One region of the Serratia sp. GW822-FHT06D09 genome, then DNA from elsewhere that is predicted to be linked to it. Evidence: predicted binding sites of a transcription regulator. Region 1 holds the regulator's gene; each other region holds the start of a gene.

Region 1 (2,204 bases):
AAACAACCGTGGCGCTTCTTCGCGGCGTTCAGAGGTCAGTTTCACCTCGCAATCACGCACGTCGTTGCGTCCTTTTTGCAGGATCGACACCACGTCGATAGCACTGCAGCCCCCTACTGACATCAGCACCATTTCCATCGGACTGGGTGCTTTATCGCCGGCGTTGCCGTCCATCAATACCTGATGGCCAGACGCGGATTCACCCAGAAACGTCAACCCTTCCACCCACTTAACTCTTGCCTGCATGCTGGTCACTCCGGTTAATTTCTTAAAATCAGAGTACGCTTTCGCATAGAAACTGGCAACGGAACCTGATGCTAATCATGCTGAAGCGAGACAACACGAGACACCCGCCTCACTCTGTGCTACAAACAGAGCCGCAATAAATCTTTCCGGGACACTGATTTCAGGGAAACTCCCAGGGAAAGGCTCCTTTACCGGTATGTTAACAGAATGTAGCTTGCAGCTCTCCCGGCAAGTTAATATGCTAGAGCGACAGCGTATATTTATGACACGCCTCAAAACCTGCTGATAGCCACCATTAAAACAACGGCGACAGCACGTTTTACAGGGAACTCTGACCCCTGTGACACAAGGCAGCGATAACAACAGAGGATAACAGCGAATGGTTCTCGGCAAACCGCAAACAGACCCTACTCTCGAATGGTTCCTGTCTCATTGCCATATCCACAAATATCCATCCAAAAGTACGCTGATTCACCAAGGTGAAAAAGCCGAAACGCTTTACTACATCGTCAAAGGCTCCGTCGCGGTGCTGATTAAGGATGAAGAAGGTAAAGAGATGATCCTGTCCTACCTTAACCAGGGGGATTTCATCGGCGAGCTTGGATTGTTTGAAGAAGGTCAGGAGCGTAGCGCCTGGGTTAGGGCGAAGACCGCCTGTGAAGTGGCTGAAATTTCCTACAAGAAATTCCGCCAGCTGATCCAGGTAAACCCGGACATCCTGATGCGCCTGTCTGCCCAGATGGCAAACCGCCTGCAGATAACCTCTGAGAAAGTGGGTAACCTCGCCTTCCTGGACGTTACGGGCCGCATCGCGCAAACCCTGCTGAACCTGGCGAAACAGCCTGATGCCATGACCCATCCGGATGGCATGCAGATTAAAATCACCCGTCAGGAAATTGGCCAGATCGTCGGTTGCTCTCGTGAAACCGTGGGTCGTATTCTGAAAATGCTGGAAGATCAAAACCTGATCTCCGCTCACGGCAAAACTATTGTCGTTTACGGCACCCGTTAATCACTGAAAAAACGGCGCGATAATTCGCGCCGTTTTTTTATGCCCCGATTTATCATGTGGCGCCGACTGATTTATCATCCGGAAGTCAACTATGCACTGCGACAAACGCTGGTGCTGTGCCTGCCGGTTCTGCTCGGGCTGTTGATCGGCCAACTGCAATACGGCCTGCTATTTTCCCTGGTTCCCGCCTGCTGTAACATCGCCGGGCTGGACACGCCCCACAAACGCTTCTTTAAACGCCTGATCGTCGGGGGTTCGCTCTTTGCGCTTAGCAGCCTGCTGCTGCAACAGGCACTGCTGTGGCAAGTGCCGCTACCCGCATTGATGCTCGGCCTGGCACTGTTGCTTGGCGTCAGCGGCGAAATCAGCCCACTGCACGCCCGCCTGCTGCCCGCCGCGCTGGTTGCCGCCATATTCTCTCTCAGCATGGCCGGTACGGTGCCGCTTTGGCACGCGCCGGTGTTATATATCGTGGGTACCGCCTGGTACGGCCTGTTTACCTGGTTCTGGTTCAAGCTGTGGAAAGAGCAACCGATGCGCGAGTCGCTCAATCAGCTCTATCTGGAGCTGGCGGACTACTTCGAAGCCAAATATTCGCTGTTGACCCAGCACACCGATCCGCAGACCGCCTTACCACCGCTGCTGGTGCGCCAGCAAAAGGTCATGGATCTGATCACCTTGCTGTATCAGCAGCTTAATTTTCTGCCCCATGCCAGCAATCTCGAACAAAAGCGCCTGCAACGCACCTTTCAGGTCGCGCTGGATTTGCAGGAACACATCACCGTCAGCCTGCACCTGCCGGAAGAGGTCCAAAAACTGGTAGAGCAGAGCCAGGCCGAAGCCATTATCCGCCGCAATGCACAGGTGATTGCCAATCGGCTGCGCACGGTAGCGCACGATATCCTCTATCATCAGCATTCTCAGCGTTTCAACATGGACCATGAGT
Region 2 (2,204 bases), on a different contig from region 1:
GCATGCTGGCCTTGTTGTTGCTTGGCGCGTTGGCACGCCGTATTTTGCTCAGCGATACTCCTGATAAACTTCCGCCACGCGCTTGAAGTAATCGCTCAGGTAGTTGATGCACACCTGCACCTTCAGCGGCAGCTTATCTTTCTCGGTGTACACCGCGTACACCGGGCGAGGATCCGCATGATAGCTTTTAAACAGGATCTCGATCTCACCACGTTTGATCTCTTCGATCACCCACATCAGCGGCGCATAGGCGATGCCGGCTCCGGCTTTCAGCCAGCGGATCATGGTCTGTGAATCATTGGTGATAAAACGTCCCTGCGGCGCAATACGCGTGCTGATGCCTTCGGGGGCGATCAGTTCGAATTCGCTATCCGGCCGCACGCTGTATTCCAGCCAGGAAAAGTTGACCATGTCGCTGGGCTTCTGCGGCGTACCGTGCTGGCTGAGATAGCTTTTGGCGGCGCAGACCACCATCGGCATGGATCCCAGACGTTTGGAGAACAGGCTGGAGTCCTGAAGCGCACCGGTACGGATCACCACGTCCAGCCCGTCAGCAATCAGGTCCGGCGCCGGAATACCGGTCACCAGGTTCACCGTCAGGCCAGGATATTCCTTCAACATATCGGCAGTCATGGTCGCCAGCACGTTTTGCGCCATGGTGGACGAGCTGCCAATGCGCAGCGTGCCGGTCGGGGTATTGTTAAACGCGTACAGCTGTTCGTGCACCTCGCTCACTTCCAACAACATGCGACGACAACCCTGGTAATAGATTTTTCCGGCTTCCGTCAGGCCAATGCTGCGGGTGCTGCGGTTAAGCAGTTTAACCTGCAGCTCATTCTCCAGTTTGGAGACGGTCTGGCTGATAGACGAAACGCTCATATCGAGTTGGCGCGCCGCCGCAGTAAATGACCCGCATTCAACCACTTTGGCGAATACCGACATCCGTTTTAATCGTTCCATTATTCACTCTGGCTTAAAAGTGATTTAGATCACAGATTGTTGATGAGTTGATAGTAAGCACGCTAATATAACGGGGTCGGGTGGAAAGACCTTATCAACGCGCGAGTGCGATCGGCGCCGACGTCGTGGCCGATCCCTCCGGTATCCTCGCATTCCCTATCGCGGATGTACGTTCCAGAGTTTACCTTTTTTTCAGGTTCGTGGCCTGGACAACCTGTCTGGGGCGGAATTTGTGGTGCGTGTCGGCTAAAATGTAAAGAGAATGTGAATGAAATATACCCTATAGCTTTCAAGTTGCAGCTAGGCGACCAGCTCGCTCACCCCAGGCGCTTACTTAAGTAAGTAACTGGGGTGAGCGAGTGCAGATAACAGCGCTGCAACTTGAAAGATGACGGGTATAAAGGGTTACGCCCGGTGCAGTGAGTAATAAGGAAAAATTGATGAGTTTGCTTCCGGTTATGGTCATTTTCGGACTGTCGTTCCCCCCGGTATTTTTTGAATTGCTGGTCTCTCTGGCGCTGTTTTTCTTGCTGCGCCGTCTGCTGCAGCCTACCGGGATCTACGATTTTGTCTGGCATCCAGCGCTGTTCAATACCGCGCTGTACTGCTGTTTGTTCTATCTGATTTCATGTCTTTTCGTTTGAGGTCGCTGTGAAAAATTTTTCAATAAAAATAACCCGAATCGCGATCACTCTGATTCTGGTCCTGCTGGGGATCGTCGCCGTATTCAAAGCCTGGGTGTTTTACACCGAGTCCCCCTGGACGCGTGATGCCAAGTTTACTGCCGACGTGGTGGCGATAGCGCCGGACGTTACCGGGCTGCTGACCGACGTGCCGCTGGTGGATAACCAGTTGGTCAAGAAAGGGCAGGTGCTGTTGGTGATCGACCAGCCGCGCTACCAGCAGGCCCTGGCGGAAGCTAACGCCGACGTGGCCTACTACCAGACCTTGGCAGCGGAAAAAAGAAGGGAGGCGGGCCGTCGTGTTCGCTTGGGCGTGCAGGCGATGTCGCAGGAAGAAATAGACCAGGCGAATAACGTTCTGCAAACCGTAGAACATCAGTTGGCGAAGGCTGTAGCGACGCGTGAACTGGCGAAGCTGGATCTGGAACGTACCACTGTGCGCGCACCGGCCGATGGCTGGATCACAAACCTGAACGTGCATGCCGGTGAGTACATTACCCGCGGTTCAGTCGCTGTGGCGCTGGTGAAGAAAAACAGTTTCTATATTTTGGCCTATCTGGA
Region 3 (2,204 bases), on a different contig from region 1:
ATAATCGCCACGCCCACGTCCTGAATAATTTTGCGGAAGGCATTGTCGTCCGGGAAGATATTAAAGCCCGGGATCGCTTCCAGCTTGTCCAGCGTACCGCCGGTATGGCCCAAACCACGGCCGGAGATCATCGGCACATAGCCGCCGCAAGCCGCCACCATCGGGCCCAGCATCAGCGAAGTGACATCGCCCACGCCGCCGGTGGAGTGCTTGTCGACCAGTGGCCCGTTCAGTGACAGGCTTTTCCAGTCCAGCACGGTACCGGAATCACGCATTGCCATGGTCAGCGCCACGCGCTCCGGCATGGTCATATCGTGGAAATAAATGGTCATCGCCAGCGCGGCAATTTGACCTTCTGAAACGACGTTGTCACGGATACCATTGATGAAAAAGCGAATTTCTGCTTCGCTCAACGGCTGACCGTCACGTTTCTTACGGATAATTTCTTGGGCCAGGAACAAAGCGTCCCCCTGTTTTAGCTAGAGTAGAGTGCAGGCCGGCGATTATCTCGCCTTGCCGACGTAATCGTTCAGTAACCGCTGCCGGACTGCCCGGCACTGTGGCCCAGCGTCGTCAGCAGGCTGGCTAACAGACTGGAAGCCCCGAAGCGGAAATGACGCGCATCGGCCCAACCTTCGCCCAGAATACGATCGGCAAGTTGCAGATAATGCAGCGCGTCTTCCGCTGTGCGTACGCCACCGGCCGGCTTGAAGCCCACCGTTTTGGCAACGCCAAGATCGCGGATCACCGACATCATCAGCTCGGCGCTTTCGAGCGTCGCGTTGACCGGCACTTTACCGGTAGAGGTTTTGATAAAGTCAGCACCGGCGTTGATGGCGATTTCCGATGCTTTACGGATCAGGCTGGCCTGCTTGAGCTCACCGGTTTCAATGATCACTTTCAACAGCACGTTGGCGGCCTGGCAAGCCTGCTTGCACTGTTTGACCAGTTCATAACCCACCTGCTCGTTACCGGCGATCAGCGCGCGGTAAGGGAACACCACGTCCACCTCATCGGCGCCATAGGCGATAGCCGCGCGCGTTTCCGCCAGCGCGATTTCAATATCGTCATTGCCATGCGGGAAATTGGTGACGGTCGCAATGCGGATGTCCGGCGTCCCCTGCTCACGCAGGGCCTTGCGCGCCACCGGGATAAAACGCGGGTAAATACAGATGGCCGCCGTATGGCCGGCCGGGCTATTGGCCTGACGACACAGCGCGATCACTTTTTCATCGGTGTCATCGTCGTTCAGCGTGGTCAAATCCATTAAGGTCAGCGCACGTTGCGCTGCTGCGGTTAATTCGGTCATAAAACTCTCCAACTGAGTACCTGGGTGTTGGCGAGCGGACTTGGTTCCTTGAAGATAGCGCTGGGGAACGGGTTCCCACCGCGGCAACTGAGATCCTTCTCACCGCACATAACCCTTCGCATCGCGCAGGGTCAGTAATAGCTATTTGAACACGATCGCCGGGGGCAATTCGCGCTCAGAGTCACACTATATGAAATAACACTGTAACAGGCCGGAATTATATGTGAAGAACATCACAAAATAACGCGATATCGTTCACAAATTCGCTAAAGAAACGGACGCGGGCACGGCACGCTGTGCCCGTCTTAGAGTATAGGCGGTGTCCTGCAATAGGGCTCGCGGCGCTATCACAGGACAGGACCGGGGTTACAGCGCCAGGAAGAACCCGGCGATGGTCGCACTCATCAGGTTGGAGAGCGTACCCGCAGCCACGGCTTTCAGGCCGAAGCGCGCGATGTCATGACGACGGTTCGGCGCCATGCTGCCCAGACCGCCGAGCAGGATCGCCACCGACGACAGGTTGGCAAAGCCGCACAGCGCGAAGGAGATGATCGCCTTGGTATGCGCCGACAGCACCTGCAGCCCTTCTGCCGCCACCACGTCGTCCGGACGCAGGTAAGCACCGAAGTTCATGTAGGCGACGAATTCGTTAACGATAATCTTCTGGCCAATAAACGAGCCGGCCGCCATCGCTTCATGCCAAGGCACGCCGATCAGGAAGGCGATCGGTGAGAATACCCAGCCAAGTATCAGTTCCAGCGACAGCTGCGGATAATCGAACCAGCCGCCGACACCGCCAAGAATGCCGTTCAGCAAAGCGATCAACGCGATAAACGCCAACAGCATCGCGCCGACGTTCAGCGCCAGCTGCATGCCGGAAGCCGCACCTGAAGCA
Region 4 (2,204 bases), on a different contig from region 1:
CGACACCATTCCGCTGTCTCCAGAAATCAAGGCCCTGAAAAACGTACGCACTCTGACGCTGTCTGGCATGCTGGCTGAAGCCATCCGCCGTATCAGCAACGAAGAGTCAATTTCTGCGATGTTCGAGCATTAATCAGTTCTCTTTTCGGTGCGGCGCCCTGCCGTACCGAAGGGATTGATGGCCCGAAAGCAGAAAAAGAAAAACCCGTTGGTGCATAGCAGCAACGGGTTTTCTACGGGTAGTCAAACATGACCTTAAGCCTTAATGCGCGGCAGATTTCCTTTGCCGTAACGCCTGTTCCCTTCTCTCTTTCTAATCAATGTGACGAACGATGATGATCGTTGCGGCAACGTTTATCAAAGTGTTTTACCCACCAGTAACGATCCGCTACCTGCTCACGACCGCCAATACGCGCACCTACCAGCCACAACAACGCACCCACGAAGATACTCATGATTGCGCCATGGGCGAAAAACTGCGGCAGGTTGAACTGCGAAACTTCAGCAACAATGGAGTATCCGACACCGCCGATCATCACGACCAGGCCCAGCCCCATAAAAAAGTTGCCCATTCTGTCCGCGTTTCTACGTTTCATATGCCACCTCCATAGTGCCATGTGCCAACCGGGATAACTCTCTAACTGGTTAACCCACTTTGATAAGTTAAGTATAGACCCTGGTTGGACAAGGTGATTGCGGAGAGGATCACAAATGGTAAAGAAAACATGACAAAACTTTACCGGAATGAGTCTATTAGCGATCAAATTGAATGATTCCGCTAATGAATTATTCTCTTTTCTGACTATAGTTTCGTCAATGCGCGACCGGGCATATCAGGATTTTGTCATTCGTGGCGTCGACAGGTAGACTATTGCCCTTTCCATTATATCGATCATAGCGAATCTCCCAGTGAGCAGTATTAAATTGATAGTCGGCCTGGCGAATCCGGGCGCTGAATACGCGCAGACGCGGCACAACGCCGGCGCCTGGTACGTCGATTTACTGGCCCAGCGCCATAACCAGCAGCTTAAAGAAGAGAGCAAGTTCTTCGGCTACACCGCACGGCTGAACCTGGCCGGCAACGACGTGCGGCTGTTGGTGCCTACCACCTTTATGAATCTCAGCGGCAAAGCGGTATTGGCAATGGCCAATTTCTACCGCATCGAGCCGGACGAAATCCTGGTGGCGCATGACGAGCTGGATATTCCCCCCGGCGTTGCCAAGATCAAACTGGGCGGCGGCAACGGTGGCCACAACGGGCTGAAGGATATTCAGAACAAATTTGGCAATAACCCGAATTTCTATCGCTTGCGCATCGGCATCGGCCACCCGGGCGATAAAAACAAAGTGGTAGGTTTCGTGCTCGGTAAGCCGCCGGCCAGCGAACAAAAAATGATTGATGAAGCGATCGATGAAGCCGCACGCTGTACGGAAGTGTTGCTGACTGACGGGTTGGAAAAAACCGTTCGTCGCCTGCACAGCTTCAAGGCACAGGCCTGATCATCGTTGCAGCGGGCATCGCGCCCGCTGCAATCTGCCTTAGGTGCGCAGTTTAAAGGTTTCTTCGCCGACGTTAGCATCATCGGTTTGGTAGCCCTCTTCCGCCACGTAATATTGCGGATCGTCCAGTTCATGGCTGCAAAACGGGCCGGCCTGTTTCAACAGGCGTACACAGTCACCGCTCAGATGACGTAGCCGAATGGTTTTCCCCGCCGCCAGATAGCGTGCCGTCAGCTTATCAATCGCCTCCACGCCGCTGGAATCCATCACCCGGGTACCGGCAAAATCCAGCACCACATTTTGCGGATCGTTTTTCGGTTCGAACAGTTCGGCAAAGGCCGTGGTGGAGCCGAAGAACAGCGGCCCGTCCAGCTGATATACCGCCACCTCACCTTCCACCCGATGCTGACGCACGCGAATACGTGCCTGCTGCCAGGCAAATACCAGCGCCGAGATGATCACCCCGCTGATCACCGCCATCGCCAGATCGGTAAAGATGGTAATCAGGGTCACCAGCAGCATCACCAACGCATCCGCCTTCGGCATCCGGCGCAGACGGCGCAGCGAGCTCCACTCAAAGGTGTTGTAACACACCACCAGCATCACCCCGGCCAGCGCCGCCACCGGCAACAGCCCGATATAGCCCGACAGGCTGACCACAAACAGAATCAGCAGTATCGCGCCAACCACGCCGGAAATACGCC

The links. The regulator CRP, encoded in region 1, controls carbon source genes, mostly activating them, when cyclic AMP is high. The targets are predictions, from matches to a motif close to ATGTGANNNNNNTCACAT.
Region 2: a site for CRP is predicted at 978-995, ahead of aaeR (HTH-type transcriptional activator AaeR). Genes of this name have one in related genera too.
Region 3: a site for CRP is predicted at 1,531-1,548, ahead of deoC (deoxyribose-phosphate aldolase). Genes of this name have one in related genera too.
Region 4: a site for CRP is predicted at 694-711, ahead of pth (aminoacyl-tRNA hydrolase). Genes of this name have one in related genera too.

Annotation. Positions count from the first base shown of each region.
Region 1 is NZ_JBXALO010000016.1:13,136-15,339, forward strand. Features, by position in the region: gene AC1RKG_RS23695 (OsmC family protein) at 1-246, opposite strand, end outside; gene crp (cAMP-activated global transcriptional regulator CRP) at 626-1,258, shown strand; gene AC1RKG_RS23705 (YccS/YhfK family putative transporter) at 1,313-2,204, shown strand, end outside.
Region 2 is NZ_JBXALO010000004.1:147,391-149,594, forward strand. Features, by position in the region: gene AC1RKG_RS11620 (hypothetical protein) at 1-86, shown strand, start outside; gene aaeR (HTH-type transcriptional activator AaeR) at 49-960, opposite strand; gene aaeX (p-hydroxybenzoic acid efflux pump operon protein AaeX) at 1,401-1,604, shown strand; gene aaeA (p-hydroxybenzoic acid efflux pump subunit AaeA) at 1,612-2,204, shown strand, end outside.
Region 3 is NZ_JBXALO010000006.1:96,997-99,200, reverse strand. Features, by position in the region: gene deoA (thymidine phosphorylase) at 1-461, opposite strand, end outside; gene deoC (deoxyribose-phosphate aldolase) at 530-1,309, opposite strand; gene AC1RKG_RS15830 (NupC/NupG family nucleoside CNT transporter) at 1,676-2,204, opposite strand, start outside.
Region 4 is NZ_JBXALO010000001.1:2,964-5,167, reverse strand. Features, by position in the region: gene prs (ribose-phosphate diphosphokinase) at 1-133, shown strand, start outside; gene ychH (stress-induced protein YchH) at 318-596, opposite strand; gene pth (aminoacyl-tRNA hydrolase) at 910-1,500, shown strand; gene AC1RKG_RS00015 (SulP family inorganic anion transporter) at 1,540-2,204, opposite strand, start outside.